Linked DNA regions of Diaphorobacter ruginosibacter. The protein of the gene in region 2 interacts with the protein of the main gene of each other region in a pairwise test. Links are inferred from orthologs where the notes say so. Each region holds a gene or a part of one and is shown on either strand. Other genes may lie near its edges. The genes, in order: eno and rpe.

Region 1 (11,281 bases), 890 kb from region 2 along the record:
AGGCTCAGGCCCCTGTTGCGCCGCAGTTCTCCGAGCTGCAGACCCGCGCCCGCGGCCATCAGGCCGAGCGCCAGCGATGCCGCGCTGATGCGCGTGAAAACGGGCTCGATCCATGCAGGAATGGAAAGGCCCGCGAAGTTGCAGACCAGGCCCGCAATGGTGGCGATGATGAGCGGGTTGCGCACCAGCTCACCCAGAAAGCCACGGCCGGAGCCACGGGTCATCGGCCACACGGCGGCGATGTTGAACAGCGGCACGCAGATGCCGATCATCATCGCCATCATCAACAGGCCCTGGGCGCCCAGCAGGCGGTCGGAGAGCGCCAGCATGATGTAGGAGTTGAAGCGAAAGCCCACCTGCGCCGCAGCGGCATGATCGCGCCGGTCGATGCGCTTGCCGAGCAACGGCACCCAGGGCAGGCAGTACGACATCGCAACGGCCAGCGCGCCCAGGGCGATGGCGGCGCCAACCAGGCCCGATGCGGCGTCGAGCTGGATGGGGCTCTTGAGGATCGACTGGAACAGCAGCGTCGGAAACAGCAGGTAGTAGACCAGCATCTCCACCGATTGCCAGACCGGGCGGTTCAGCAAGGTGTGGCGGCAGATCAGGAAACCCAGCAGGATCAGCGAAAAATCCGGCAGCAGCAGTTGAGCGTAGTTCACGGGGCGCAGCATAGCGGGACTCGGTTGCCATGGTGCGGAATCCGGTGATGCGCGGAGCCTGGAACACGCTCAGTCGCGGCATCGGGGAAATCCCGATGAATATGGGCCAAAAAGCAAACCCGGTGGAGGGTTCATCCGTTTAGCATCGAAATCCAATTCTTTGAACCGACTGCGAGGAGCTTCTCATATGCAACGCCGACACTTGATGGCCTTGGCTCTCACAATGGCCGCTGGCACATCATTTGCAGATGGATATCCCACCAAACCGATCCGTCTGGTGGTTCCATTTGCGCCTGGTGGCACGACCGACATCATCGCGCGTGTGATATCCGATCCGCTGGGCAAGACCCTGGGCCAACCGGTCATCGTGGACAACAAGGGCGGGGGCGGCGGCCTGATCGGTGCGACGGAAACGGCGCGCTCGGCACCCGACGGCTATTCGCTGGGCGTGGCGACCGTGTCGACGACGGCCGCGAATCCTGCGATCAACACCAAGACGCCGTACAACCCGATCACCGATTTCACGCCGATCATCAACATCGCCGCGACGCCCAACATCATCGCGGTGAATCCCAGCTTCCCGGCCAAGGACTATGCCGGCTTCATCGCCGAGCTCAAGAAGAACCCCGGCAAGTATTCGTACGGGTCTTCGGGCACGGGCGGCATCGGCCACATGCTGATGGAGTTGTACAAGAGCCTGACCGGCACCTTCGTGACGCACATTCCCTACCGTGGTGCGGGCCCTGCGCTCAATGACGTGGTGGCCGGCCAGGTGCCGATCATCTTCGACAACCTGCCGTCCGCGCTGCCCTTCGTGAAGGCCGGCAAGCTGGTGCCGATCGTGGTGTCCGCACCAACGCGCCTGAAGGAACTGCCCAATGTGCCAACCTTCAAGGAAGTGGGGCTCGAGCCCGTCAACCGCCTGGCCTACTACGGCATCCTGGGCCCCAAGGGTATGCCCAAGGACATGGTCGACAAGCTGAACGAGGCTACGCGCAAGTCGCTGGAAGATCCGGCCGTGCGCAAGCGCATCGAAGATACCGGCTCGATCATCGTTGCCAATACACCCGAGCAGTTTGCGCAGCAGATCAAGGCCGAGTTCGAGGTCTACAAGGAGGTCGTGAAGAAGCAGAAGCTGACGCTCGACTGAGCCGGCAGACGGATACTATCGAGATCCTCTGATAGAAACGGAAACGCCACTCCCTGGGGTGGCGTTTTTACGTGCTATGTTCGCTCGATGTCAGAAAGCCAGAACGCCATAGACCAGTTCATAGACGCCCTCTGGCTCGAGGACGGGCTGTCCCGCAATACGCTGGCGGCATACCGGCGCGACCTGGAGCTGTATGCGGCATGGCTTGCCGGTCAGGATGCGCCCGTCTCGCTCGACCGGACGAGCGAGGAGCATCTGAACGGCTATTTCGCCGCACGCCATGACGAGACGCGGGCCACGTCGGCCAACCGGCGGCTTACGGTCTTTCGCCGCTACTTTCACTGGGCGCTGCGCGAGGGCCGCATCACAGTGGACCCAACGGTGCGGCTGCAGGCGGCCCGGCAACCGCTGCGCGTGCCCAAGACCCTGTCGCAGCAGCAGGTCGAGGCGCTGCTCGGTGCGCCCGACGTGGACAGCATGCTCGGCCTGCGCGACCGCACCATGCTGGAGCTGATGTACGCAAGCGGCCTGCGCGTGAGCGAGCTCGTCACGCTCAAGACCTTCCACCTGGGGCTGAACGAGGGCGTGCTGCGCATCACCGGCAAGGGCGGAAAGGAACGCCTCGTGCCCTTCGGGCAAGAGGCCGCGCGCTGGATCGAGCGTTATCTCGCGGACAGCCGCGGTGCCATCCTGGGAGGGCAGCAGACCGACGACCTGTTCGTCACCCAGCGCGGCGCGGCCATGACGCGCGTGATGTTCTGGGTGATCGTGAAGAAGCACGCGCAACTCGCGGGCATCACGTCGCCGCTTTCACCGCACACACTGCGCCACGCCTTCGCCACCCATCTGCTGAACCACGGGGCCGACCTGCGCGTGGTGCAGCTGCTGCTGGGGCACGCGGACATTTCCACGACCACCATCTACACCCATGTGGCGCGCGAGCGACTCAAGCAGCTGCATGCCGACCACCACCCGCGCGGCTGACGGTGGCTGGTGCATGAGGGTCAGGGCTTCTTGGCGAAGTAGTAGCTGAGCAGCGCGTTCGCGCTTTCCACGCCTGCCTTGCCGGACCAATCACGGGCGAAGCGCTCGCCCAACTGGTCGAGCTTGTGGCGCAGCTCGTAGGTGGGGCCGGAGATCTTCGTGCCGCGTTCTGCAAGCACCTTCTGGGCCGCATTGTCGGCATCCTTGGCCAGTTGCCAGCCGCGCACCTCGGCCTGTCTGGCGGCATTGTCGAGCGCGGTGCGAGCCGCCTCCGGCAGCTTGCCAAAGACCTGCTCGCTCATGCAGATGATGTTCTTGGGAATCCAGGCACGCATGTCGATGAAGACACCCATGGCATTCCAGGACTGGCTGTCCACGCCCGTGGTACTGGACGTCACCATCACGTCGATCTGGCCTGCCTGGATGGCCTTGGCCAGGTTGTTCGCGGGAATGTCGACGGGCGTTGCTCCGGCCACCTCGGCGATGTATTTGGTCGCATCGTTGTTGACGCGGAATTTCTGGCCCTTCACGTCATCGAGCTTGCCGATGGCATTGCGGGCAAAGAGCCCCTGGCCGGGCCAGGGCGCGGCGTAGAGCACGCGGATGCCCTGTTTCTTGAGCAGCGCCTCGGTGGGCGCGCGGGTGTGCTCCCACAGGCGCCGCGCGTCATCGAAACTGTGAACAATGAATGGCAGTGAATCGATGGCAAACAGCGGGTACTGCTTGCTGAAGTTGGACATGAAGATCTCGCCGATCGCCAGCTCGCCCTTGCTCAGGGCGGGCAGCACCTCGTTCATCGGCATCAGCTTGGAGTTGCTGACCACCTCGAGCTGCAGGGCACCCTGGCTCGACTGGTTTGCCTCGCGCGCGAACTGCTGCAGGTTCTGGGTGTGAAAGAGCGCATCGGTGTAGGCTCCGGCAATCTTGAGCTGAACCGGAGCGGCCAGAGCCTGGTGAGGCCACGAGGCAGTCAGGCCCGCGCCGGCAAGGGCGCCCAACTGAAGGAGGGCATCGCGGCGCGATGGATGGGCAGGCGTTGCGTAGGTATTGCGGTCGGCCATGAGCGGTAGTCCCGAAGTTGCTGGTTGCGCGCGACCGACCGCAAGCACCACACTTGGCGGCGCGTTCACGCGACATGTTTTATGGGTTTTCAGCTTGCAAACTCTTCGAGCCCGAACGCACGACGCCTCGCGTTCCGATACCGGCTTTTCAGGCCGGTGGAATGGTTGAAAACGCACTGTCAAAAAGGTGCAGGATGTCCAAATTTGCAACTTTTGTCAGTTTATTTCAGCAGATTCCACGGAATTATTTTTTTGTTTGCATGTTGTTTGATCCGCATGAGGGCTTGACCTCCGGATCATGTGTTTAGAAATGATGACAAGTCTTGGCGGCAATCACGTTCGGCGATGAGCGCGCACCGATAGCGTGCAGGCGCTTTCAGGTGGGGCTGGCCCAGTCCTGCGCCAGCCTGTGGGCCTCACTCAACTGCTGCCAGGAAAGGCCCAGCGCTGCGGCAGACTGCAGCTGCTCCGCCTCTTCCCCGGCCTCGCAGGCCTGGGCGAGCGCCAGCAACGCACCGAGGTAGCCCGTTTGCTGCAGCGCCGCGTCGCGCACTCCCTGTGGCATGTGCAGCAGGTCGATGATGGAGGCCAGCGGGATGTCCAGCAGATGGTCCAGCTGCGTGATCATCCCCACAAGAAATGCCTGATCGCTGACGGACTGCGGTAGCTGCTGGGCCTTGGCCAGCAGTTCCATGAAGCGGCCCTGCTCGACAGCGTGCCGGGAGGCGGCCTGTGGCTCCTCGGACGTGACGCGGAAATTCTGCAGCAGGCTGACCCAGCAAGTGAGCCGTTTGTGGCCCAACAGGCGGATTGCATGCTCGATGGATTGGGGCCCACCCGCGGGCAGCAGGCCCGACGTGAAGGCCAGGCGCAGCAGGTTGAAACCCATGGCGGCATCCCGCTTGACCAGCGACTCTATCTCCTGGGTGTCTGCCTGCTGTCGCAGCAGTCCCTGCAGCCTTGTCACGCTCTCCGTGCTGGGAAACACGAGCCGCGCTTCCATCAGCTGCGGGCGGGAAAGCCAGTAGCCCTGGAACATCCGCACGCCCAGTTCGCTGAGCAGTTCGAGCTGGTGCGCGGTTTCGATCTTCTCTGCGATCAGCTTCGCGCCGCTTTCGCGCAGCGCATATTTCGCCAACACCATGGTCTGCTCGATGCGCAGGCTCGACACGTCGAGCTTGATGAAGTCGGCCAGCGGCAGCCAGGCAGCATAGGCCGACTCGAGCACCGAATGGTTGAATGCGAGGCGAAACCCGCGCTCATGCAGCGACTGGAGAATCGGCAGGCGCGTCCGCACTTCCTCGGTGGCCGTATGGCCCAGCGGTGGAATCTCGAGGACCACCTTGGCGGGGTCGAGCAGCATCAGGTGCCCTTGGGCCAGGCTCTCATGCGTGCAGTTCACGAAGATCAGCGTCTCGCCCATCAGCTCCTGCAGGCCGGCGTGGGAGAGGGCGGTAAGCGCCAGCATCATGTCGCTGGCCGCCGTATGCGCGGCGTGATTTCGGGAGCGGTTGAACAGTTCGTGCCCGATGACACGTCCTTCCGCATCCACGATGGCTTGTCGGGCAATCAAGGCTCCAACGGATGGATTGCCTTGAGGCGCAATGGACGGAGACATCGGGACTGTGTACATGCTGTTTGTTGGGGCGCGGAACCGGCTCGTCAGGGACGAGGGTTCAGCGTCAAGGCTGCGCGATCTATTAGCAAATCGAGGTGAATTGTAGGAATGATTGTTTCGATTGTCGTGTATCCGCTCTGTAAACCTTTGATTCAATTTATCAACAATCAATTACTGATTGACCAAAGTCAAGGCGATTCTAGTGGTTCAGCCAGAGCAATTCCTCATCGCTGAAGCCAGCAGCGCGTCGCGCCGCCTCATTCAGTGGGGGTTTCGGACGAGGGGCCTCGTAGACGCGGGTGAGTTCGGCGAAATGGGTCAGCGGTTCGTGTCCGTCACGACTGCACAACCAACGATACCAGTGGTTACCTATGGCGACATGACCTATTTCTTCTTCCAGGATGATGTCGAGGATGGCCGCGGCCGCCAGGGCGTCCGGTGCCCCGATGTGGCGCAGCTTCTTCTGGATCAAGGGCGTGGCATCGAGGCCGCGCGCCTCGAGCGTGCGCGGAACCAGCGCCATGCGCGCCACGATGTCGCCCGCGGTCTTCTCGCACATCGTCCAGAGCCCCTGGTGCGCGGGGAAGTCGCCATAGTCATGGCCCATGTCGCGCAGGTGGTCCCGCAGCAGGCGGAAATGCTTGGCCTCCTCGCCGGCCACCCGGAGCCAGTCGAGGTAGAACGGCCCGGGCATGTCCTCGAAGCGCCAGATGGCATCCAGCGCCAGGTTGATGGCATTGAATTCGATATGGGCGATGGCGTGCATGAGCACGGCCCGGCCTTCGGGTGTTGCGGGTGAGCGTCTGCCCACTTCGGTGTGCTTCAAAAGGACCGGCCGCTCGGGGCGGCCCGGAAGATCGATGCCCGGTGGCGGCGCGAGCACGGCCTGCGCATCTATTGAAAATTGCGCGGCGTGGACATACATGTCCAGCGTCTGGGCTGATTTCTGCTCAGGGTCTGTCAGGCACAAGACCTGCAATGCTCGTTGACGTAGCTCCATACTTACAATTCTAGGGAGCTTCTGCAAAACCCTCGCCAATCGGCTGGACGCGGATCGGGATGAGCCGCAAGGCGTCTTTTGAAGGCAATAGCCGTAGCTATTGACGAAAAAGACAACGCCGCGGATCGCCCGAGGCCGTGTTCAGACGATGGCAGGGAGTTTTGCAGAGGTTCCCTATGGAATCCCTATCCCACAAGAGTCTCAGGAGACAAACCCCCATGGCAATGTATGAACTGGATGGCATGGCACCGAGCGTGCCCGAATCGGCCTGGATTGCGGACAGCGCGCAAGTGATGGGCGACGTGAAGCTCGGCGAGAACGCCAGCGTCTGGTTCGGCACCGTGGTGCGTGGCGACACCGACACGATCACCATTGGTGCGGGCTCCAACATCCAGGATGCAAGCGTGCTGCACGCCGACCATGGCGTGCCGCTGACCATCGGTGCGAACGTCACGGTGGGCCATCAGGTCATGCTGCATGGCTGCACCATTGGCGATGAGTCGCTGATCGGCATCGGGGCCGTCGTGCTCAACGGGGCGAAGATCGGCAGGAACTGCCTGGTGGGCGCGGGATCGCTGGTGACCGAGGGCAAGGAATTTCCCGACGGCTCCATGATTCTCGGAAGCCCGGCACGGGTGGTGAAGCAGCTGTCTCCCGAGCAGATGGAAGGGCTGCGCGAGAGCGCGCGGCGTTACGTGGAAAACGCGCACCGCTTCAAGAAGGGGCTGCGCAAGATTGGTTGATGGACTCCGCAGGTGCATGCAGGCTTGGCCAGGTGCCGCCTCGGAGTTGTTTTTAGAAAGAGTACGAGTGTCAGAACTCCATAAGTTTCTGTTTGATGGCCTGCCGGTTCGCGGCATGATCGTGCGGCTCACGGATGCGTGGACCGAAATCCTGAGCCGCCGCGCGGCCAACACGGAAACCGGCAACTACACCCCCGCCGTGCGCGAACTGCTCGGCGAGATGGCCGCCGCAGGCGTGCTCATGCAGTCCAACATCAAGTTCCAGGGGGCGCTGATTTTTCAGATCCAGGGCGATGGTCCGGTCAAGCTGGCCGTGGCGGAGGTGCAGTCCGATCTGAGCCTGCGCGCCACGGCGACGATTCCGGGCACGGTCACCGAGGAGATGACCAGCCTGTCGTCGCTGGTGAACGTGAACGGCAAGGGCCGCTGCGCGATCACGCTTGATCCCAAGACGCGCCTGCCCGGGCAGCAGCCCTACCAGGGCATCGTGCCGCTCAATGGCGAGCACGGCCAGAAGCTGGAGAAGCTCAGCGATGTGCTGGAGCAGTACATGCGCCACTCCGAGCAGCTGGACACCACGCTGGTGCTGGCGGCGAACGACCAGGTGGCGGCCGGCCTGCTGATCCAGCGCATGCCGGTCAAGGGCGAGGCCAACCTGGAGGCTGCGCAGGGTGCCGATGTCGATGCCGACCAGATGGACGTGAACGAGGAATACAACCGCATCTCCACGCTTGCAGCCAGCCTCACGCGCGACGAGCTGCTGACCCTGGACGTGGACACCATCCTGCGCCGCCTGTTCTGGGAGGAGAAGGTCCTGCGCTTCGTGCCCCTGCAGGGCGACGACGGCCCGCGCTTTGCCTGCACCTGCAGCCGTGAGCGCGTGAGCAACATGCTGCGCGGCCTGGGTGAAGAGGAAGTGCAGAGCGTGATCGACGAGCGCGGACTCGTCGAGGTGGGCTGCGAATTCTGCGGAAAGCAGTACCGCTACGACTCCGTGGATGCGGCGCAGCTCTTCACCGGGCGTGAGAAGCAGCCTCCCGCATCGAACAACATCCAGTAAGAGCGTGTTTCCGGCTTAGGCCGTCGCCGCCAGGCCGGAAAACAGCTTGTGCTCGCACTCCGGGTCGCTGCATTTCTCGCACGACCAGGCACGCATGCGCGGATGCGTGGGCTTGGCGATGTCGGTGATCGCGAAGTGCGCGCTTTCACTCGACGGCAGCAAGGCCCTGGCGGTCAGTGCGATGGCATTGGCCGCGTTGCGCAGTCGCTCCTGCAGTGTGGCGCCATACAGCACCTGGAACCCCATCATGGAGTCGGTGAGGGCACTGCGCAGGGCCAGCTCGTTGGCATGGAAGTTGGGCGACTGCACCGGCACCAGCAGCGACAGGTGCGGCTGATCGAAGGTCTTGAGCTCATGCGCCAGCCATTGGCCGAGTTGCGCACGCTGCTGCTCACAGCGCATGGCACCGGGCTGCTGCAGGGCATCGAAGCAGTGGGCATGAATGGCGATCCGCTCGCTCCAGCCCGGCTGAAGATCCGCATGGGATTGCAGTGCGTCTGCCATGAGGCCGGCATCGACTCCCCAGAAGGAAATGCGAAGCGGCAGAGGAATGCGGCGGGAGGCGGGGGGAGGCTGATCAGCGCCTGGAGGGAGCGACATGCACGTAGATTTCGTTCGGCTTGACCATGCCAAGCTCGCTGCGTGCCTTTTCCTCGACCATGTCCATGCCTTCCTTGAGATCGGAGACTTCCGCGCTCAGGCGTTCGTTTTCCGCTCGGGCCTTGTCATTGGCGTCCTTCTGCTCGGCAATCTGCTGTCGCATGTTGGCCACGTGTTCGACGCTGCCGCGGCCGCTGAGCAGCTGGGTCAGGACCAGCAAGAGCAGCAGCAAGAGAATCAGCGGAACAATGCGTGTGCTCATGGACTAGGTGGATGCAGCGGTAGGGGCCTTGGACGGATGGTACACGCAGACTGTTGTTGAAACACAACCACGGCGACCCCGGCAAGGCGTCACCGCGAAGGATAACGCGCCCATGGGGTGCCGCGTGCTGACGGGGCCAACCCGTTGTTACAACGTGTTGGCCTCCGGCCCGGCGATCAGCGCAGGTTGTAGAACGCAGCGCGGCCAGGGTAGAACGCGATGTCGCCCAGGTCTTCCTCGATGCGCAGCAACTGGTTGTACTTGGCCATGCGGTCCGAGCGGCTCAGCGAACCGGTCTTGATCTGGCCCGCGTTCGTGCCCACGGCGATGTCGGCGATGGTCGAGTCCTCGGTCTCGCCCGAGCGGTGCGAGATCACGGCGGTGTAACCCGCGCGCTTGGCCATCTCGATGGCTTCGAAGGTCTCGGTCAGCGTGCCGATCTGGTTGATCTTGATGAGGATGGAGTTGGCGATCTTCTTGTCGATGCCTTCCTTCAGGATCTTGGTGTTGGTGACGAACAGGTCGTCGCCCACCAGCTGGACCTTGCCGCCCAGACGCTCGGTCAGGTGCTTCCAGCCGTCCCAGTCGCCTTCGGCCATGCCGTCCTCGATGGAGATGATCGGGTACTTGTCGACCCAGGTCGCGAGCATGTCGGTCCACTGTTCGGCCGTCAGCTGCAGGCCGCCTTCGCCTTCGAGCACGTACTTGCCATCCTTGTAGAACTCGCTGGCAGCGCAGTCCAGGCCCAGGACGATCTGCTCGCCGGCGGTGTAGCCGGCGTTCTCGATGGCCTGGAGGATCAGCTGGATCGCGGCTTCATGGTTTTCCACGGAGGGCGCGAAACCGCCTTCATCGCCCACGGCGGTGCTCATGCCCTTGTCGTGGATGATCTTCTTGAGTGCGTGGAACACTTCGGCGCCCCAGCGCACGGCTTCGCGGAACGAAGGAGCGCCCACGGGGATGATCATGAACTCCTGCAGGTCGAGGCTGTTGTTGGCGTGCGCGCCACCGTTGATCACGTTCATCATCGGAACGGGCAACTGCGTCGCGCCCATGCCGCCGAGATAGCGGTACAGCGGCAGGCCGGATTCTTCAGCGGCTGCGCGGGCCACGGCCATCGACACGGCCAGCATGGCGTTCGCACCCAGGCGGCCCTTGTTGTCGGTACCGTCGAGGTCGATCAGGGTCTTGTCCAGGAAGGCCTGTTCGGACGCATCGAGGCCCAGCACGGCTTCGGAGATCTCGGTGTTGATGTGTTCCACGGCCTTGAGCACGCCCTTGCCCAGGTAGCGGCTCTTGTCGCCGTCACGCAGCTCGATGGCTTCGCGCGAACCCGTGGATGCGCCCGACGGCACGGCCGCACGGCCCATCACGCCGGATTCCAGCAGCACGTCGCATTCAACTGTGGGGTTGCCGCGGCTGTCCAGCACTTCGCGGCCTACGATGTCAACGATGGCACTCATGAATGATCCTAAGAGAGTTTGAAAACGGGGAAATGAACAACAACACGCCGGAGGTGCCGCGATGAAGCCGTGCGGGCTCCGGCATGGCAGGTCGAGAAAGGATGGCGGCTGGCATGGCTTGTTGCGGCATCGATTCTCACGGTGGGGATCACACGCCTTCCACGCAGATCAGGCGCATGATCGCCGCACCTTCGCGTGCGGCGCGCGCCCGGCCGTATTCGGGCGAGTGATAGAACGCCCTGGCGGCATCGAAGCTCGGAAACTTCAGCACCACCACGCGTTCGGGATTCCAATCACCTTCCATCACTTCCACCTGGCCGCCGCGAACGCAGAGTTCGGCGTTGTGCGCCTGCATGGCGGCCGTGGACCACTTCTTGTATTCCTCGTACTGCTCGGGCCGGGTGACCTGAACGGTGGCGATGACGTATCCGCTTGGCATGTCGTTGTCTCTTTTCTTATGGAAATGAAAACAGGCTGATGGATGGCGTTGGAGGGAGATCGGGTTGCGGGATCAGGCTTCGAAGTGGTTTTCCAGGAAGCCGTTGCGCTTGGTGACGTCATCGAGCGCCACCAGCGTTTCGAGCAATGCCTTCATGTGCTTGAGCGGAACCGCATTCGGGCCGTCGGAGAGCGCATTGCACGGGTCTGGATGGGTCTCCATGAACACCCCGGCCACAC
Region 2 (11,248 bases):
GGGGCCGAGAGCCGAGGCCGCCGCAGCCATCTGGCCCGAGGACAGCGTGACGTGCCGCACATCGAGGCCGAGACCGAAGAACGCAGCGATCACGGGCACCAGGCCGAGCATGAAACCCAGCGAGATGTTGGCCGCGAGCCCCGACAGGTTGTTGCGCAGGAAGCGGGCGATGCGCATCGCCCGCTGCGCGCCGATCGAACGCGTGATGCGCGGGTTGTAGTGGATCGCAGCGTCTAGGCGGTGGAGCACGAACCAGTTCTCGACCCAGCCCGCAAAGATGCTCGAGGAGAACAGCAGCACGCCGGTGAACGCCGCGAACAGCAGCGAGCCGCCCCAGGGCTTGAGTGTGTCGATCACATGCAGCGCTTCCTTCTCGGTGATGGCCGGGTGACCGAACATCCTGGCCAGCAGCAGCGTGATGCCGAGCACGGCGGGAAACACGATCAGCACGTTGCCTAGCACCGCCGCCACCTGCGAGCGAACGAGATGCGTCACCTCGTCGACGAAGGCCTGCTCGCCGCCTTCGTCACCGATATTCTTGAGCTTGGCGGCCATGGCGGGCGCCGTCATCGCGGGCTGCTTGGTCGCCACGGTGAAGTGCAGCAGCTGCACCAGCACGAAGCTGACCGCGTAGTTCACCCCGGCCCAGAAGCCGCCCCAGAACGCGGAAAACGCGAACGTGTAGAGCCAGAACTTGATGAGCGTGGTGAATGCCATCACCAGGCCGCCTCCGGCCGCCTTCTTCACCATCGAGACGTATTCCGAGGGCGTGCGCGTGATGTAGTGCGAGCCGGTCTCGGCATTGCGCTCGGCCATCTTGGCGGCGAGCAGCGAGGAGTTGGCCGTGAGCAGCGCCCGCAGGCTGCGGCGCTCGAGGCCCACACCCACCAGCCGTGCCATCAGGCGCGTGGTGGCCACGGCCGGCTTGGGCGAGAGCAGACATTCGAGCAGTTCACGCACCCGCAGGATGCGGGCGCGCAGCTGGCGGATGCGGAACACGAGGCCGACGGAAATGCCGTTGTCCTCGAAATGGGTGTAGACCGAGTTGGCCGCATTGCGGCAGGCATCGAGGCGCTCGCGCAGGCGCGCCACGGTGGCGTCCAGGCGATTGCTGGTGCGAAGCGGATGCAGCACCTCGACGCGCAGGCTCTCCGCATCGCTCAGGAGTTCGTGGAACGGCTGCGCCTCACGCATCTCGTCGGTCATGCGCAGGCGCAGCTCGGGCGCAAAGCCCGTGGCGAGGATGTTGCCCGCGCAATAGGTGATGGCATCGGCCAGCGCATGGTGCCAGCGCGTGGCGCCCTCGGTCTGCTCATGCTCGGGCGTGAACACCGCACTCAGGCGGTTGAGCAGGTCTTCATCGAGCGCATTGAGCCAGCGTGCGTCGAACTCGCTGTGCAGGGCCGACATGAACAGCTCGGATGCATCGATCGTGTCGGGGTTGGTCGGCAGGAGCTTGTAGCGCAGGCGCTCCGCCAGCTCGCTGACCATCGATGTGCGCTGCGCGAAGCCGAAATCGGCCAGCAGCATGGTGATGTCCACCGACTGCATGATGGCTTGCCACCAGGCCTGCAGGCGCTCGCGCAGCACTGGCGACTGCTCCGCCAGGCCCACGAGTTCGGCCACCCGGCCGGCTGCTGCCTCGACGGATTGGCCGTCACCGCGGACCCAGTCGAGCAGCGCAATCAACTGCAGATTGCGCTGTGCGAGGGAGGCTTTGGGATCGACCGGTGCGAGGAGCTGGGAAAGGGACTTGTTCTCTGTGCTGTTTTTCAATGGAGCACTCGGTTGTTCAGTGAGGTGTCGGTGCTGCCGCCGCGCAGGGCCTCCAGCACGAACAGGGGAATGGGGCAGGTGAACTGCTCGCCGTCCTCGGCCACGCAGAAATAGCTGCCGTGCATGGTGCCGGACGTGGTGCGCAGCCGGCAGCCGCTGGTGTACTGGAAGGCCTCGCCCGGGCGCAACAGGGGTTGCTGGCCGACGACGCCCAGCCCCTTCACCTCCTCGGTGTGGCCGCGTGCGTCGTTGATGATCCAGTGGCGCGAGATCAGCTGCGCGGGCACGTCCCCCGTGTTGGTCACGGTGATGGTGTAGGCGAAGCCGAAAACTTCGTTGTCCGGATCGGATTGGTCTGGCAGGTATTCGGGGAAAACCTCGACCGCGAATTGGTATTTGGGCATGGCGGTATGGTATCGAAATTACGATTTTGTCCTCGTAGGACAGCCGAGATTCCGGCGGTGCGGGGCAAGGTCGGGACGCTGCTGCGACAATGGCGGCATGAGCTCCCAATTCCGCATCGCCCCCTCCATTCTCTCCGCTGACTTCGCCCGTCTGGGCGAGGAAGTGCGCGACGTGATCGCCGCCGGCGCCGACTGGATCCACTTCGACGTGATGGACAACCATTACGTGCCCAACCTGACGTTCGGCCCCATGGTCTGCCAGGCGCTCAAGCCCCATGCGAAGACCGCTGCCGGCGTGGCCGTGCCGGTGGATGTGCACCTGATGATCGAGCCGGTCGACGCGCTCGCGGCGGCGTTTGCCGATGCCGGTGCCGACTACATCAGCTTCCATCCGGATGCCTCGGCCCACGTGCACCGCAGCGTGCAGGCCATCAAGTCCAAGGGCGTGAAGGCCGGCCTGGTGTTCAACCCGGCAGCATCGCTCGACGTGCTGGACTGGATGATCGAGGAGATCGACCTCATCCTGATCATGAGCGTGAACCCGGGCTTTGGCGGCCAGAGCTTCATCGACTCCGCCCTGCGCAAGATCGAGGATGCGCGCAAGCGCATCGACGCGAGCGGCAAGGACATCCGCCTTGAAGTGGATGGCGGCGTGAAGGTCGACAACATCCGCCGCGTGGCCGACGCCGGCGCCGACACCTTCGTGGCCGGCAGCGCGATCTTCGGCAAGAGCGACTACGCCGCGGTGGTGCGGCAGATGCGCGAACAGCTGGCCTGACGGGGACGGCGCAAACCGCATGAATGCAACAGGAGGCGCCCCGGGCGCCTCCTGTTGCATTCAACCGCGAGGGCGATCAAGCCCGTTCAGTTGGGTGTGACGGTGGTCTCCGCGCGCAGCAGCAGGCCGCCACCCTCCACGGAGCCCGCAGCGGGCGTACCGCGCACACGTTCCTCGCAGGCTCGGCGGTCATCGGGCGTCTTGAACACGCCGCAGCGTGCGAGCGCATTGCGCTGCAGGGTGGCGTCGTCCGCGGTGGTCAGGGCGCCGGAGCGGGCGGCCTGTTTTGCGGCGGCCATTTCGCGCAGGCAGGCCTGGCGGTCGACGGGGCCATTGGCCGGGCACTTGTCACCCGCGCCTTGCGCGAACGTGGTGCCGGCCGCGCACAGCAGCAGAATGGCCGGAACCGTGCGCAAGGTGCTGGTAACTCGGGATGTGAAACGCATCATGGAACCTCCTGAAAAGTTATTCCATTGGATCTCCAATGGACCATCTGTTCTAGAGATCGAAGCTTACGGCGGGTATCCGCGCAATCTTGTCCGCTCGATTGTGTTCGCCGTGTCGGACAGGACGGACAATTGGCGGTTCGAGGGGATTTCCCATCCCGATTCACGTTTCCTATGAACAAGCACAACGGACAAGCAGAAAGGTAAGAGGTATGACCCTGGTTTCCGTGCCGCAATTGGTACAGCAAAGCACAGCCGCCATGATCGATCTGGATGGCACCATGGTGGACACCATCGGCGACTTCGCCAAGGCGGTGGATGCCATGCTCCAGGATCTGAGGCTGCCGGCCATCGATGCCGCGCGCATCGAGAACATGGTGGGGAAGGGGTCGGAGCATCTGCTGGTCTCGGTGCTCACCTGCGTGCTGGGCGAGAGAGGGCAGGAAGACGCGGCCGCACAGGCCGAAGCCCTCCTGCCGCAGGCGCTTGAAAGCTACCAAAGGCACTACGAGCGGATCAACGGACAGTACTCGCGTGCGTATCCGGGCGTGGTCGAGGGGCTGGAGGCGCTGCAGGCCCGGGGGCTGAAGCTCGCGTGTCTGACCAACAAGCCGACGGCATTCGCGATCGAGCTGCTGGCCGCCAAGGGGCTGCGGACGTATTTCAGCTGCGTGTTTGGCGGTGACGCGTTCGAGCGCAAGAAGCCCGATCCCATGCCGCTTCTCAAGACCTGCGAGGCGCTCGGAACGACGCCTGCGCAGACCTTGATGGTCGGGGACTCCAGCAATGATGCGCGAGCAGCGCACGCGGCGGGCTGCAAGGTGGTGCTGGTGACCTACGGCTACAACCACGGCGAGCCGATCCGCGGCGTCGATGCGGACGGCTTTGTGGACTCGCTTGCGGAACTGGCCTGAGTCGGCCCGGAATGATGCTCAGTCGTCGCAGGACAGGCCGTATTGCTTCTTGAAGGCGGCCGCGCTGCTGGCGGATTCCCTGGTCAGCAGGGCGCAGGCGGTGAAGTTGCCCATCATCCGGCCCTTGGCCTCGTCCATGTACAGCCAGTCGACGATCTGCGTGCGTGCGAAGCTGACTTCATCGCCCGCCGAGTACTTGCGCACCAGCCGGGGCGTATTGCCGAGCGTGGCGGTGAAGCGGTCGCCCTCCTGCTCGAAATCGGTCACCCAGAAGTACTCGGTGTTTCTCCCGTCGGACAGGCCCACCTTGAGCGCGTAGTTGTCCGTGCCGTCGGCCGGGTTGGCGGCCTTCTTCAGGAATTCGGAGAGGGTCTTGCGCGCCTTGTCGAAGGCCTTCTGCATGGCCGGGTCCTCGTCCTTCATGGTGACGATCTCGTCGCGCGCGGCCTTCTCGGAGAGGTCCTTGGCCTGCACGAGCGGCGCGGCGAGCGCCAGCGCTGCCGCGGCGCACAGGATCCATGGGTGCTTCTTCATTGTCATTCCTTGCCCTCGGGTGGTGCGTGTTCGCGCTCTCAGAAGCTCTCCCAGTGGTCATGGGCGTCGGCTGCAGCATTGCGGTCCTTGTTGCGCTGCACGGATGCCATCACCGGGGACACCGGAACCGCAGTTCCCTGGCTGTTCCGCTGCGTGAGCGATGCCGGGGCGGTTCTTGCGGGCGGGGCTCGGTGGCTCTCCGCAGCGAGCGAAGCTGGCTTGCGCAGAGGCAGCGCCTGCGAGCGCTGTTCATGTTCCTGCGAGATCCGGAACACGGCGACAGCCTGCACCAGCTGAGCGGCCTGGGTCTTCAGGCTGTCGGCTGCCGCGGCGCTTTCCTCGACCAGCGCTGCATTCTGCTGCGTCGCGTGGTCCATCTGCGTGATGGCCTCGCCGACCTGGCTCACGCCGGCGCTCTGCTCGCTGCTGGCCGCGCTGATCTCGCCCATGATGTCGGTGACGCGGCGGATGGCCGTGACCACTTCGGTCATCGTCGCGCCGGCCTTGTCCACGAGGAGCGTGCCTTGCTCGACGCGCTCCACGCTGGCCGTGATCAGCGCCTTGATCTCCTTGGCGGCTTCCGCGCTGCGCTGTGCAAGGCTTCGCACCTCGCCGGCAACCACGGCGAAGCCCCGGCCCTGTTCGCCCGCGCGTGCGGCCTCCACGGCGGCATTCAGCGCCAGGATGTTGGTCTGGAAGGCTATTCCGTCGATCACACCGATGATGTCGGCGATCTTGCGGCTCGAATCGTTGATGCCCTTCATGGTGTCCACGACCTCGGCCACGACCTGGCCGCCTTCGACCGCCACGGAACTGGCGTTCATGGCGAGGTGGTTGGCCTGGCGCGCGTTGTCGGCGTTCTGGCGTACCGTGGACCCGAGCTCCTCCATGGATGCCGCGGTCTCCTCGAGTGCGCTGGCCTGCTGTTCGGTGCGCACGGAGAGGTTGTTGTTGCCCTCCGAGATTTCCGTGCTGGCGATGGCCACGCTTTCCGCGTTGGCGCGCACACCGGATACCAGTTGCGAGAGGTTGCTCTGCATGTGCTGCAGCGCCTGCAGCAGGCGCGCGGCCTCGTCCTTGCCATCGGCGTCAATGGGCTGCGTGAGATCGCCCTCCGCAATCTGTCCCGCACGCTGTGCGGCGAGCTGCAGGGGGCCGGTGATGGAGCGTGTGAGCAGGTAGGACAGCACAATGCCCAGCAGCAGTGCCACGATGGTGGCGGCGATGACGATCCGGCGCCCTTGCGTGGCCTTCTGCTCGGCCTCGTCTCGGGTGCGTTCGTAGAGCATCAGCTGCCTTTCCTCCATGCGGTCGATGGCGCCGATGTAGGCCTCGGCCAGCGGCCGGAGCTCGCGCTCTACTGGGTCCGAGACATCCTGGCCAGCGCTGTGCTGGCTGAGCAGTGTCTCGCGTACCTTGCGATAGGCCTCACGTGCCGTGTCGACCTGCTTGAGCAGTTCCGCTCCTTCGCCGGAAACCAGGTCCACCAGGGTCTTGCGGGCGATGTCGGTGGCTTCGACGGTCTTGCGGATGTCTTCCTTCCAGCTCGGAAGGTTCCCGATATCCGAGTCGAGCAGCGCGGTTTGCGTGCGCAGCCAATTCTGTTCTACGGCGTCATGCCACTTGATGGCCGCGCGAAGGCGGTCGTTGTCCACCGTGGTGAGCTGGCGCGTGGTGTCGGCAAGCTCCTGCAGTCGCCACACACCCATGCCGGCAATCACCAGCGTAATCAAGAGAATCAGGCTGAAGGCAAAGCCCAGGCGCACACCTACCTTGGCGTTGGCAAATTTCATCAAGCAGTTCCTCCGGGCAGACGTCGAGGGCGGGAAGCCCCCGATTTGGCAATAGTTTCTAACAATAAACGCAAATTGAAAAACGCGCGACGGTGCGAATCTGAGGCTTTTTGGAGACATGGCCCGCCGTGACGGAGCATGTCTCCCTGGCTGCCGACGACGGCCGTACGTGCCGTGCGCAGTTTTACTGCTGAATTCGCTCCAATACGCTCATCGTGCAATTCAATTGGCGATTATTTGTCAATTTATGTCATTGCCTGCCAGTCCTGCCATGTCAAGCGGGTTTGCCGAGCAGGGCGTCCTTCAGTTTCCAGTCGGCGGGCTGCGGTCCCAGCCAGATGCCCAGGAGCGCGTTGAAGAATTCCGGCTCCTTGAACGGCTCGCCCTGCTTCTGGTCGCGCACGGTGATCACCGTGCCGGTGCCGGGCAGCCAGTCCACCATGAACTGGTCCCCCGCGAGCAGCTTCTTGTGCTCGGAGAAGATCTGGCTCATGCGCAGCACGCCGGGAACCAGCTTGGAGAAGGCGGCCTTGTCCATGTTGTCCTCCATGCCGCGCGAGAACAGCTTGCCCAGCTCGGCGGAATCGATGTCACGCAGCATGTGGACCACCAGCCGCTTCTTGCCTGATTGGGCGAACACCTCGGCCGGGGCGTGCGCTGCCTTTTCGAGGTAGAGCGCGGCCGCATAGACCTTGAAGACGGCCTTGTAGCGGATGCCGGCGCCGTTGAGTTCCAGTGGGGTCTGTTGCACCTGCAGCGTGGACGGGAACTTGACGCCGGCCACTTCAATGGAGTCGGCTGCGCCGGCCCACGGCGAAATCGACCAGGCCAGGGGGCTCAGCACCATGGCGCGACGGATGGAGGAGGTCATCATTGTCTCCGTGATGAAAAAGAACGGTCGTGCTTTTGTATTAACAGTGTGAAACAAAATGAGAGGTGCATCCACAGGGTTTTCTCGCGGTCCGAGGCCGTTTTTCCCCGGGATTCCGTGTTCCACCCTCCCTATTCAGTGCATGCGCCACGAAATGTCATCGAGACTTGCTACACTGATGCTCATATGTTCATTCATCGCATTTCGATTGCAGGTTCTGGAGACCGGGGAGCTTGGCCCTGGCGTAAGCCTGCGCCATCGATGTCGTGACAGCACCTGGGGCACCCCCGGCGTGCGCCCGTCGCTTCCCCCGAGGAAGCGGAAAAATGAATGAACCCGCAACACATCCCCACACCGCCATGTACAGAGCGCGGATCACCTGTGTTGCAGAGCTGGGAACTCTCCTGTGATCACAGAACTTGAATTCAAAAGCCTGGCCGCCGACGGCTACAACCGCATCCCGCTGATCGCGGAAGCCTTTGCGGATCTCGAAACCCCTCTCTCGCTGTACCTCAAGCTGTCGCACGCACGCGGCGACGGCACGAACAGCTTTCTGCTCGAATCCGTGGTGGGCGGAGAGCGCTTCGGGCGCTACAGCTTCATCGGCCTGCCCGCGCGCACGCTGCTGCGCGCCAGCGGCTTCGGCAGTGCCGCAAGGACCGAGGTCGTCACCGACGGCAAGGTGGTGGAGGCGGCAGGGGGCAACCCGCTCGACTTCATCGCCGACTACCAGAAGCGCTTCAAGGTGGCCCTGAGCGCAGGCCTGCCGCGCTTCTGCGGGGGCCTCGCGGGCTACTTTGGCTATGACGCGGTGCGCTACATCGAGAAGAAGCTGGAGAACAGCTGCCCGCCCGATGCGCTGGGCTGCCCCGACATCCTGCTGCTGCAGTGCGAGGAGGTCGCCGTCATCGACAACCTGTCGGGCAAGCTCTATCTCATCGTCTACGCGGATCCCGCGCAGCCCGAGGCCTATTCCAGGGGCAAGAAACGCCTGCGCGAGCTGAAGGAGCAACTGAAGTATTCGGTGAGCGCGCCCGTCGTGCGAGCCACCGAGCACCATCCCGCCGAACGCAGCTTCGCCAAGGACGACTACCTGAAGGCCGTGGCGGAAGCCAAGGAACTGATCGCCGCGGGCGACTTCATGCAGGTGCAGGTGGGCCAGCGCATCCACAAGCGCTACACCGAGAGCCCGTTGAGCCTGTACCGCGCGCTGCGTTCCCTGAACCCGTCGCCGTACATGTACTACTACAACTTCGGCGACTTCCAGGTGGTGGGTGCAAGCCCCGAGATCCTCGTGCGCCACGAGGCCGTGCCCGAGGGCCACAAGGTCACGATCCGCCCGCTCGCAGGCACACGCCCGCGCGGCGCGACGCCAGAGAAGGACAAGGCCACCGAGCAGGAACTGATCAACGATCCCAAGGAGCGCGCGGAGCACGTGATGCTCATCGACCTGGCGCGCAACGACATCGGCCGCATCGCCAAGACCGGCACCGTGAAGGTGACGGAGGCCTTTGCGGTGGAGCGATACAGCCACGTGATGCACATCGTGAGCAACGTCGAGGGCATCCTGAACGACGGCATGACCAACATGGACGTGCTCAAGGCCACGTTCCCCGCGGGCACGCTCACGGGTGCGCCCAAGGTGCATGCGATGGAGATCATCGACCGGCTCGAGCCCACGAAGCGCGGCATCTACGGCGGCGCCTGCGGCTACCTGAGCTACGCGGGCGACATGGACCTGGCGATCGCGATCCGCACCGCCATCGTCAAGGACGGCATGCTCTACGTGCAGGCCGCGGCCGGCGTGGTGGCGGACTCGGTGCCGGAATTGGAATGGAAGGAAACCGAGCACAAGGCGCGTGCGCTCGTGCGTGCATCGGAGCTGGTGGAAGAAGGACTCGAGTGAACATGGCCCGCGCAATTGACAAGGTGAAGAACTGCGAAACGATGACCGAGGTACGGGCCGGCGTGAATGCGCTGGACGACATCCTGGTGCCGCTGCTCGTGGAGCGTGGCGGCTACATGACGCAGGCGGCCAAGGTGAAGAACGACGAGAACCTCGTCTATGACCAGGACCGCATCGACGCCATCATCGAACGCGTGCGGCCCCAGGCCGAACGCGAAGGCGGCAACGCCGACCTCATCGAGCGCCTCTACCGCGCGATGATCACCTGCTACATCGACTACGAACATGAGGAACTGGCGCGCATGCGCGCCGCGGGGCTGAAGCCCCGTACCGCATCGGGGAGCAATGCATCATGAGCTCGAAGATCCAACTTCTGATGGTGGACAACTACGACAGCTTCACCTACAACATCGTGCAATACCTCGCCGAACTGGGCGCGCAGGTGCACGTGGTGCGCAACGACGAAGCCACGCTGGACGAGGTGAAGGCGCTCGTCGAGCGCGAAGGCATCACCCGCATCGTGATCTCGCCCGGTCCGTGCTCGCCGAACGAGGCGGGCATTTCCGTCGAGACCATCAAGCACTATGCGGGCAAGCTGCCGGTGCTGGGCGTGTGCCTTGGGCACCAGGCCATTGGCGCGGCGTTCGGCGGCGACATCATCCGCGCAGGCCAGCAGATGCATGGCAAGACCAGCGTGATCGCAACCGACCAGAAGGGCGTCTTCGCGGACCTGCCCAAGGAGTTCACGGTGAACCGCTATCACTCGCTGGTGATCGACCGCAAGACCTGCCCCGACGTGCTCGAGGTCACCGCGACCAGCGAGGACGGCGAGATCCAGGGCGTGCGCCATCGCACGCTGGCCGTGGAGGGCGTGCAATTCCACCCGGAGAGCATCCTCACGGAGCACGGCCATGCCATGCTGCGCAACTTCCTCGAACAGAGATGAAACACCCCCTGAGGCGCTTCGCGCCTTCCCCCTCTCTCTTCGCGCCGCGCGCTACGGGAGGGGGACGCAGCCTCGCTGCGGGGCTGCCCGCGCACGGGCCGCGCCGGGTTCAGGCGTTGCGCCATTGAAATCTGAAAGCACACGAACATAGAAAGAGACGCCAGCATGTCCATCACCCCGCAGGAAGCGCTGCAGCGCACCATCGAACACCGCGAGATCTTCCACGACGAGATGCTGCATCTGATGCGCATGATCATGAGCGGCGAGATGTCGCCGGTCATGACGGCGGCCATCGTCACCGGCCTGCGCGTCAAGAAGGAAACCATCGGCGAGATCTCGGCTGCGGCCGAGGTGATGCGCGAGTTCTCCAACAAGGTCAACGTGGCGAGCAAGAAGCATTTGGTCGACATCGTCGGCACCGGTGGCGACGGCGCGAACACGTTCAACATCTCCACCTGCTCCACCTTCGTGATCGCGGCGGCCGGCGGCAAGGTCAGCAAGCACGGCGGGCGCAGCGTGAGCAGCAAGTCGGGCAGCGCGGACGTCATGGAGGCGCTGGGCGTGAACATCAACCTCAAGCCCGAACAGATCGCGCAGAGCATTGCCGATGTGGGCATCGGCTTCATGTTCGCCCCCAATCACCATCCCGCGATGAAGAACGTGGCGCCGGTGCGCAAGGAGCTCGGTGTGCGCACCATCTTCAACATCCTCGGCCCGCTGACCAATCCCGCGAGCGCGCCCAACATCCTGATGGGCGTGTTCCACGAAGACCTGGTCGGCATCCAGGTGCGCGCACTGCAGCGCCTGGGCGCCGAGCATGCCATCGTCGTGTACGGCCGCGACGGGCTGGACGAGATCAGCCTTGGGGCGGGCACGTTGG

What was found.
Region 1: the proteins of rpe (region 2) and eno interact in binary tests that used the Escherichia coli proteins (3 or more experiments, as listed by UniProt). The link is inferred for Diaphorobacter ruginosibacter from one-to-one orthologs.

Annotation. Positions count from the first base shown.
Region 1 is NZ_CP060714.1:1,235,829-1,247,109, forward strand. Bases 8,461-11,281 are described here. They hold eno (phosphopyruvate hydratase), read right to left. Parts: upstream 10,604-11,281; coding sequence 9,317-10,603; downstream 8,461-9,316. Other genes in these bases: H9K76_RS05720 (hypothetical protein), read right to left, coding at 8,461-8,782; H9K76_RS05725 (FtsB family cell division protein), read right to left, coding at 8,856-9,140; H9K76_RS05735 (DUF1330 domain-containing protein), read right to left, coding at 10,752-11,042; kdsA (3-deoxy-8-phosphooctulonate synthase), read right to left, coding at 11,115-11,281. Outside these bases: H9K76_RS05680 (AEC family transporter), read right to left, coding at 1-674; H9K76_RS05685 (tripartite tricarboxylate transporter substrate binding protein BugE), read left to right, coding at 850-1,812; site-specific tyrosine recombinase XerD, read left to right, coding at 1,900-2,796; H9K76_RS05695 (TRAP transporter substrate-binding protein), read right to left, coding at 2,817-3,857; H9K76_RS05700 (EAL and HDOD domain-containing protein), read right to left, coding at 4,234-5,430; H9K76_RS05705 (ferritin-like domain-containing protein), read right to left, coding at 5,675-6,475; H9K76_RS05710 (gamma carbonic anhydrase family protein), read left to right, coding at 6,694-7,218; Hsp33 family molecular chaperone HslO, read left to right, coding at 7,286-8,278; more of H9K76_RS05720, read right to left, coding at 8,294-8,460. UniProt on the Escherichia coli protein: Catalyzes the reversible conversion of 2-phosphoglycerate (2-PG) into phosphoenolpyruvate (PEP). It is essential for the degradation of carbohydrates via glycolysis.
Region 2 is NZ_CP060714.1:356,258-367,505, forward strand. What follows is about bases 1,330-4,117. They hold rpe (ribulose-phosphate 3-epimerase), read left to right. Parts: upstream 1,330-2,277; coding sequence 2,278-2,958; downstream 2,959-4,117. Other genes in these bases: H9K76_RS01690 (site-specific recombinase), read right to left, coding at 1,330-1,776; apaG (Co2+/Mg2+ efflux protein ApaG), read right to left, coding at 1,773-2,180; H9K76_RS01705 (hypothetical protein), read right to left, coding at 3,045-3,407; H9K76_RS01710 (phosphoglycolate phosphatase), read left to right, coding at 3,617-4,117. In the rest of the region: more of H9K76_RS01690, read right to left, coding at 1-1,329; more of H9K76_RS01710, read left to right, coding at 4,118-4,318; H9K76_RS01715 (YegJ family protein), read right to left, coding at 4,337-4,852; H9K76_RS01720 (methyl-accepting chemotaxis protein), read right to left, coding at 4,891-6,645; H9K76_RS01725 (chalcone isomerase family protein), read right to left, coding at 6,920-7,492; trpE (anthranilate synthase component I), read left to right, coding at 7,923-9,422; H9K76_RS01735 (chorismate mutase), read left to right, coding at 9,425-9,778; H9K76_RS01740 (anthranilate synthase component II), read left to right, coding at 9,787-10,368; trpD (anthranilate phosphoribosyltransferase), read left to right, coding at 10,534-11,248. UniProt on the Escherichia coli protein: Catalyzes the reversible epimerization of D-ribulose 5-phosphate to D-xylulose 5-phosphate.